DNA from 2 places in the Cytobacillus sp. FSL R5-0569 genome. Region 2 is predicted to be linked to the other one. Evidence: predicted binding sites of a transcription regulator. Region 2 holds the regulator's gene; the other holds the start of a gene.
The links. The regulator LexA, encoded in region 2, represses DNA repair genes until DNA is damaged. The targets are predictions, from matches to a motif close to CGAACATATGTTCG.
Positions count from the first base shown of each region.

Region 1: a site for LexA is predicted at 794-807, ahead of uvrB (excinuclease ABC subunit UvrB). Genes of this name have one in related genera too.

Region 1 covers NZ_JBBOWW010000001.1:4,041,673-4,046,246, reverse strand. Annotated here, with positions in the region: gene MKX78_RS20660 (hypothetical protein) at 245-649, opposite strand; gene uvrB (excinuclease ABC subunit UvrB) at 917-2,896, shown strand; gene uvrA (excinuclease ABC subunit UvrA) at 2,906-4,574, shown strand, end outside.
Region 2 covers NZ_JBBOWW010000001.1:2,041,589-2,046,162, reverse strand. Annotated here, with positions in the region: gene tkt (transketolase) at 1-1,140, opposite strand, end outside; gene MKX78_RS10615 (DUF896 domain-containing protein) at 1,300-1,530, opposite strand; gene MKX78_RS10610 (YneB family resolvase-like protein) at 1,995-2,660, opposite strand; gene yneA (cell division suppressor protein YneA) at 2,675-3,007, opposite strand; gene lexA (transcriptional repressor LexA) at 3,139-3,786, shown strand; gene MKX78_RS10595 (DUF4257 domain-containing protein) at 3,983-4,267, shown strand.

The DNA.
Region 1 (4,574 bases), 2.0 Mb from region 2:
AAGCGTTTAGTTTTTAAGTTTTTAATAAAAAGAAAGGTTAACTAATTAGAATGAGAAATATGAGCTGACGTGTGTGTTGTTGATTAATAAGAAGGGTTTTAGTGGGTAGGTGTAATTGACTTGTATAACTCCTTGATTCAATCATTGTATGTGTTCAATTAAACCTGTTTATCTATTCAAATTTACTAGATGCCCCCAACTATGGACTAATTCTATAACTCATTTATGTAGAAGGAAATTTCATTTAGCTAACCCAAATCCAAATACTAAATACACCTATTGGGAATAGAAAAAAGACAGGGATAAGCCATTTTCGATATTTATAACTAAAAGTATAATCTCCTTTTTTACGGTCAAAGGTGTTTTTAGAGAAGAGTATCCTGTAGGTGAAAAAGACGTAACTGACAACGAAAAGCAGTAGAAATGTAATGAGAAAGAGCCATTTCATATCAACGAAGCCCAAGTTTGTGACACGAAGTATTTCTGCTATAACAAAAAGCCCCGAAAGGCATACAGCACCAACAATTTTAATGACGAAGTCTTTTTCATATGCTTTTTCCTCGTCATTACTGTTTATATAATCTTTAATGGTTTTTAGGGCATAAATAAAAACGGCTAGCCACGCAAATGCAAAAATAAAACCAAACAAAAAATCACCTCGTCTATTTCGCCATATAACAAAAGACGATTTTATATAGAATAAAGTTTCAAAATAAATGAAAAGTTAATTTGTACCTTCATACCCGTTTATTTTAATCCTAACCTTCTTTTCATCTCTTTGTCGAATGGATATCGAATATTTGTTCGCTTTTTTGTGGTTTAGATAAGAGGATTTGTGGTAGAATGAGGATATAGAAAATCGGAATGCAATAATGATTAGACACGCTTTACTTTTTACATAGAGGAGGTTTCTGATTTGGATCAAACATTTGAGTTAGTTTCAAAATATTCCCCACAAGGTGATCAACCTGCAGCTATTAAAGAGCTTGTAAATGGGATTCAAGAGGGGAAAAAGCATCAGACATTACTAGGTGCAACTGGAACCGGGAAAACGTTCACTGTTTCTAACGTCATTAAAGAAGTGAACAAACCAACGTTAGTAATTGCTCATAATAAGACGTTAGCAGGTCAATTATATAGTGAATTTAAAGAGTTCTTTCCCAATAATGCGGTAGAGTATTTTGTTAGTTACTATGACTACTATCAACCAGAAGCATATGTACCATCCACTGACACATTTATTGAGAAAGATGCGAGTATTAATGATGAAATAGATAAGCTCCGCCATTCAGCTACCTCCTCATTATTTGAAAGAAATGATGTTATCATCATCGCCAGTGTTTCTTGCATCTATGGTTTGGGATCTCCTGAAGAATATAGAGAGCTTGTCTTAAGTTTAAGGACGGGAATGGAAATAGAGCGAAATCAATTATTAAGGAAGCTAGTCGACATACAATATGAGCGCAATGATATGAACTTTATACGTGGGACATTTCGTGTACGCGGTGATGTCGTAGAGATATTCCCTGCTTCGAGAGACGAGCACTGTTTACGTGTGGAGTTTTTTGGAGATGAAATAGATCGGATTCGTGAAGTCGATGCTTTGACCGGTGAAATTTTAGGTGATCGTGATCATGTAGCCATTTTCCCGGCATCTCACTTCGTTACCAGAGAAGAGAAAATGCGTGTAGCCATCGAAAATATTGAAAAAGAATTAGAAGAAAGGCTGGCTACCTTACATGAAGAAGGCCATTTATTACAGGCACAACGCCTAGAACAAAGAACGCGATATGATCTAGAAATGATGAGAGAGATGGGTTTTTGTTCAGGGATTGAAAACTACTCCCGTCATTTAACTCTTCGTCCAGCTGGTTCGACTCCTTATACTTTACTTGATTACTTCCCAAAGGACTTCTTACTTGTTATTGATGAATCTCATGTGACATTGCCGCAAATAAGAGGGATGTATAATGGTGACCAAGCCCGTAAGAATGTATTAGTAGAACATGGTTTTCGTCTTCCTTCTGCAATGGATAACCGTCCTCTTACTTTTTCTGAGTTTGAAGATCATATTAGCCAGATTGTTTATGTTTCTGCGACTCCAGGTCCGTATGAATTAGAACAAACACCTGAAATGATTGAACAAATCATTAGACCTACTGGATTGTTAGATCCTATTATTGATGTCCGACCGATAGAGGGACAGATTGATGATTTAATTGGTGAAATTAATGATAGAATTGAGAAAAATGAACGTGTACTCATTACCACTTTAACGAAAAAAATGTCTGAGGATTTAACGGATTATTTAAAGGAAATTGGTATGAAGGTTCAATACCTACATTCCGAAGTGAAAACCCTTGAGAGAATCGAGATTATTAGGGAGCTTCGTATGGGTACCTATGATGTGTTAATAGGTATTAATTTGTTGCGAGAAGGGCTTGATATTCCAGAAGTTTCACTCGTAGCGATTCTTGATGCCGACAAAGAAGGATTTTTACGTTCAGAACGTTCACTTATCCAAACGATTGGGCGTGCTGCTCGTAATGCAAATGGTCAAGTTATAATGTATGCTGACCGAATGACAGACTCCATGACAAAAGCTATAAGTGAAACAAAACGCCGCCGTAGCATTCAAGAAGATTACAACACAGAACACGGTATCACGCCACAGACGATACAAAAAGAAATTCGTGATGTGATTAGAGCGACACAAGCAGCGGAAACGCCAGAGGAGTATAATAGTGCTGATAAATTAAGTCAATTAAATAAAAAAGAACGTCAAAAATTAATAGCAGATATGGAGAAAGAGATGAAGTCTGCAGCAAAGGATTTAAATTTCGAACGAGCGGCAGAGCTTCGTGATCTTATTCTTGAACTGAAGGCGGAAGGATGATGAACGGAAATGGCAATGGAGAAATTGATTGTTAAAGGTGCAAGGGCACATAATTTAAAAAATGTCGATGTAACAATCCCAAGGGATAAGCTTGTTGTCTTAACGGGATTATCAGGATCGGGAAAATCGTCCTTAGCGTTTGATACGATTTATGCAGAAGGACAGCGCCGTTATGTTGAATCCCTCTCTGCCTATGCAAGACAGTTCTTAGGACAAATGGATAAGCCGGATGTGGATACGATTGAAGGTTTATCTCCTGCGATTTCTATAGACCAGAAAACAACTAGTAAAAACCCTCGTTCAACGGTAGGAACTGTAACAGAAATCTATGATTATTTGCGTCTATTATTTGCGAGAGTAGGACACCCAACCTGCCCTAATCATAATATAGAAATTTCTTCTCAAACTGTTGAACAAATGGTAGATCGTATTATGGAATATCCGGAAAGAACAAGATTGCAAGTACTGGGACCTGTTGTTTCTGGTAGAAAAGGAACACATGTAAAGGTATTAGAAGAGGTAAAGAAACAAGGGTTTGTTCGTGTTCGGGTTGATGGTGATATGCTCGATTTAGGAGAAGAAATCGAGCTTGAGAAAAATAAAAAACATTCTATTGAAGTGGTTATTGACAGAATTGTTGTGAAGGAAGGCGTGGAGGCCAGATTAGCTGACTCGCTCGAAACAGCACTGAAAATGGGAGAAGGAAAAGTCATAGTTGATGTGATTGGAGAAGAGGAATTATTATTCAGTGAAAATCATGCATGTCCTATTTGTGGTTTTTCAATTGGAGAACTTGAACCGAGAATGTTCTCTTTTAATAGTCCTTTCGGTGCCTGTCCCGATTGTGATGGCTTAGGTGTAAAGTTAGAAGTAGATCCGGATTTAGTCATCCCTAATAAAGATCTCACATTGAAGCAGCATGCGATTGCACCTTGGGAACCGAATAGCTCACAATACTACCCGCAGCTTTTGGAAGCAGTATGTACGCACTATGGCATTGATATGGATATCCCCGTATCAGCTATTCCAGATGAACAAATAGATAAAATCCTTTATGGTTCTGGTAAGGAAAAAATATATTTTAAATATGAAAATGATTATGGCCAAGTGCGTGAATCACATATTGTCTTTGAAGGTGTGATGAATAATATCAAGAGAAGATATAAGGAGACAAGCTCTGATTATATTCGTGAACAGATGGAGAAGTACATGGGGGAACATAAATGTCCTACGTGTAAAGGCTACCGTCTTAAGAAAGAAAGCTTAGCAGTCTTGATTGATGGTCATCATGTTGGGAAGCTTACAGATTTATCTGTTGAAGAAGCTTATGACTTTTTTGGGCAATTACACTTAACAGAAAAAGAAATGAAAATTGCTAATTTGATCATGAGAGAAATTAAAGAACGTCTTGGATTTCTTATTAATGTTGGCTTGGATTATTTAACGCTGAGCCGGACTGCTGGAACTCTCTCAGGTGGGGAAGCCCAACGAATTCGTTTAGCCACCCAAATTGGTTCACGGTTGACTGGAGTGTTGTATATTCTTGATGAACCTTCTATTGGATTGCATCAAAGGGATAATGACCGATTAATCGAAACGTTAAAGAACATGCGTGATATCGGTAATACGTTAATTGTGGTAGAGCATGATGAAGATACGATGCTTGCAGCGGATTATT
Region 2 (4,574 bases):
AGCTGAACCACCAAAGAAAGATGGTAAGTTCTTCGCAATACTATTGAGAGCTTCCCCTGAAGACGCTCTAGTGGCTAAACTTTTACCTTCTTCATATACGGGAATATCTTTATCCCAACCATTTGGTAATTCACCTTTGATTGCACCTTCTAGCTGTTCTGCTAATTCCGGATGATTTTTTTTGTAAGCAGCGAAAAGATCTTTCCATTCACTATCTGCTTTTTCACCGTTAATAGCTACATTTTGTTTGAAGTGTGCATATACTTCTTCAGGAACATGAAAATCTTCTTCAAATGTCCACTCATAAGCATCTTTTGTTAATTTTAATTCAGATGAGCCTAGTGGTGAACCATGAGAAGCAGATGAGCCTGCCTTATTCGGGGCTCCATAACCAATTACTGTTTTAACTTCTATTAACGTCGGTTGTGTAGTATTTTGACGAGCGTTGTCAATTGCCTGGGCAATTTCATCGAGATTATTTCCATCTTCTACTCGAAGATAATGCCAGCCATAACTTTTAAAACGATCGGCTACACTTTCAGAAAATGATTGATCTAAATCTCCGTCTAATGAGATGTCATTAGAATCATACATTACAATCAACTTTCCTAATTGAAGGTGACCAGCAAGAGAAGCTGCTTCTGCAGACACTCCCTCCATTAAGTCTCCATCTCCGCATATACTATATGTATAGTGGTCTACTACATTGTAGCCATCTTTATTATATTCAGCTGATAAGTGACTTTCAGCCATTGCCATCCCTACTGCCATGGCAATCCCTTGTCCTAATGGACCTGTTGTCGCATCTACACCTGGTGTATGGCCATATTCAGGATGTCCTGGTGTTTTACTACCCCACTGGCGAAATTCTTTAATATCATCTAAAGAAAGACCATATCCCGATAAATGAAGGAGACTATACAAAAGCATAGACCCATGACCCGCAGATAACACAAAGCGATCACGATTAAACCAATCAGGATTTTTGGGATTATGATTCATAAACTTTGTCCATAAAGTATACGCCATTGGCGCAGCTCCCATTGGCATTCCTGGATGACCAGAGTTTGCCTTCTCGACTGCGTCGATAGACAATGTTCTTATGGCACTAATTGATAAAGCATCTGTTTTGTTGAACATGAACGACATCCTTTCAATATATATCCTACAAATTAAATATAATAGACTTTCACCTTCAGTTACAACCAGAAAGGTAAAAAATTATATAATTGTCATATAAAACAACAACAAAGGAAACTGTTCGTGACAGTTTCCTTTTAAAAATTTATAAACACAATCTTAGTGAAGTGGTTTATTTTGTTCACGTTTTAACTTCTCTGGTGTAACATCATTACCTTCAGGGTCAATAACAGTAACACCTTTTAATGTATTTAACATAGAAGCTCTAAACTTCTCTAAATATTCTTTTCTTAATTTAGATTGTTCCTTTGCTTCTGGTTCTGATAAACCTTCTGTTTTCGCTTTCTTAGCAAGCGAATTAATTCTCGCTAATTTTTCTTTTGAAATCATTGTGCTACACTCCTTCCCATCCAAAAAGTTCTTCATTCCATATGGAGAAGATACTTAATAGCCATATTACTAAATATGACTGCATTTTACAAGAAAGCAGTTTTACAATCATCTTTTGATTTTCATTTCAGACGCCAATAAGTTGGTATCGTATTGCTTTATTATTAGGTATGGCAATGTAGCAGTGTTCTCAACTTAAAAATGTGAGACTATTAATATAGGGAGCGTATGTATGTAAATAAGGGGAATAAGGGAATAATACTTTCACTAACAACTAACGTTAAATGAAAAAACACGGATGAATCCTCGGAAACAAATAACCATTCACAGTTCACTTGTCTGAACCCACGAACGATTGTAGAATCTTTTAGTATGCCTTTATCTTGCTTGGTATCAGTACTAATATTTCTTAGTTTTTAAGTTAAATTACAACTAATCAATCGACTTAACTTATTATGCCTATATCATGATGATTCATTATCCATCTGCTCTATATCATCTATATATTCATTATACCTACGGTTTACTGTCGCTTTAGATATTTTATAACCAAAGCCTCTTAACGTTGCAGCAATTTCTGCAAAAGTAAGGTTATTTTGTCTCAATTTTACTATTTCTTCTATTGGTACCTCTATTCGTTCTCTTCCGTTTATATTTCCTTGGTTTTTTAAATTTTTTTCAGGTCGAAAGCCTTTTTGAACAGCTTTTTGCATCCCTCTTTTTATTTTTACATTATGTAGTTTTCTTTGATACTCTTCAACCATGCTAACAATTTGTAATACCATAGAATCAGAATCTGAAAGTTGCAATTCTCCATTATGGGCAATTGTATAAATCTTCCCATTTTCTTTAAGTATACAATGTAAGATGGCAATTTTAGCATTTCCTCTTCCAATCCTGGTTTCATCTTGAATAAGAACAGCCTCTGCTTGATTTTGTTTAAGTAACTCCAATAATTGCAACACACCAATTCTTTCTAAATCATAGCCACTTGCTTTCTCACGTATGACTTCAACTACATTCATATCCTTCATTCTCGCTAAATGTAAAAGTTCTTCTTCTTGTCTAGCAAGAGACGTTTCCTGGGTATCCTTCGTCGTACTCACCCTGCAATATATAATTACATTCATTCTCTTTCATTCCTTTAGTCTTCTAATATCACACTAGCTAAATTTGTTTCAGATATTATTTCACCATTTGTAATGGGAAGATATACCGTATCACCAGGATGTATTTTACCTAAATGTATATGATTAAATTCTTCTACCCAAGCAACAAAGTCTTTAGAAGACATATTATGGGCATCTTTAAACTCCTCCGCTATTTTCCATAAAGAATCTCCTTGTTTTACTTCAACTTTTACATATTCCTCCTGATTTGCATTACCAGTGTTCAAAAATAATAAGAAAACCATACCGAAACTAAAAGCGATAAGAATAATAGCATAACTATAAGAATTCCACAATTGTTTTATCATTAATTGCCACCCCTGAATAGAATATATGTTCGATTTAATAATTTTAGTATAATGCGAACATTTGTTTCTGTCAATAAGAAAATTCGAACTTATGTTTGTATCTATTTACTACTGATGGTATAATAATCTTAATGAAATTGACGAAGGTGCGTGATAGCGTGAAATTATCTAAGAGGCAGCAAGATATATTGAATTTTATAAAAGATGAAGTAAAACAAAAAGGTTATCCACCTTCCGTTAGGGAAATAGGTGAAGCTGTTGGACTTGCTTCAAGTTCAACCGTACATGGCCATCTAGCCAGACTAGAGAGTAAAGGTCTTATTCGTCGAGATCCGACAAAACCCCGTGCCATTGAGGTATTAAATCTAGAAGAGAGCAACCCAATACCTAAAGTGCAAACGGTGAACGTACCTATTATCGGTAAGGTTACTGCTGGTCACCCCATTACTGCGATTGAGAATGTTGAGGAATATTTCCCTTTACCTGAAAGAATGGCTCCGAGTGATGAAAATATCTTCATGCTTGAAATTATGGGAGAAAGTATGATTGAAGCTGGCATATTAGATGGTGATTATGTCATAGTCAAGCAGCAACAAACAGCAAATAATGGAGAAATCGTGGTTGCTATGACAGAAGATGATGAGGCCACCGTTAAGCGATTCTTTAAAGAGAAGAACTTTATCCGCTTGCAACCAGAAAACCCTACTATGGAGCCGATTATCTTGCACAATGTATCTATTTTAGGCAAAGTTATTGGTGTTTATCGTCAAATACATTAAAAAAGAGTGTCATTATTGACACTCCTTTTTAATAGTTTGCAATTATCTTTATATGTTACTCATACAATTATAAAATTTGAAAAATTCAGTAAAATAGAATCATTACATCGAGACAAAAATATATTATAATGAAATTTACACCAAGAATCAACCTAAGGTCGCAAAAAAATCTCGGCTTTAGGAGTGTGAAGGAAAAATGTTAATGAACATTCTCTTCGCTGCGTTGATTGGTGGAATTGTCGGTGTTGCAGGACATTTGCAGAGATTAGGCAAACTAGTCAAGCCACGGATGACGAAAAAATTCATTTATTTAGGGTTCTTAGAAGACATCTTACTAGGAGGACTGGCGGCCGTATTTGTCATTGTGACAACAACACCGGATTCCCCCACTGCTGTTTTCATCATCTCTCTCGTATCTGGTATGGGAGGTGAGGGTATCTTAAAATTATTAGATACCCTAAAAGTAAAAGATCAAGAATAAAATTTTATTCCGTTCTTATGAACGGTTTTTTGTTGTATATAACAAGAACAAATTTTATTTAGACAACTTCGCTTTTTACCTACTATTCTAGCCCATAGAACCACTCTCCTGAAGTACTGTTCATCCATTCAATACGAGCTAATGTTTTTAAATTTGATACCTACTACTTGACATGATGTTTTATGGGTAAATAAATATTAAAGCATTTTTCATGAAAACAAATAGCTAGGATGATTAAATGCCAATTATTCAATTGATTGGTAACTTGAACGACCTACTTCATCATACATACACCTTAAATTCAGTT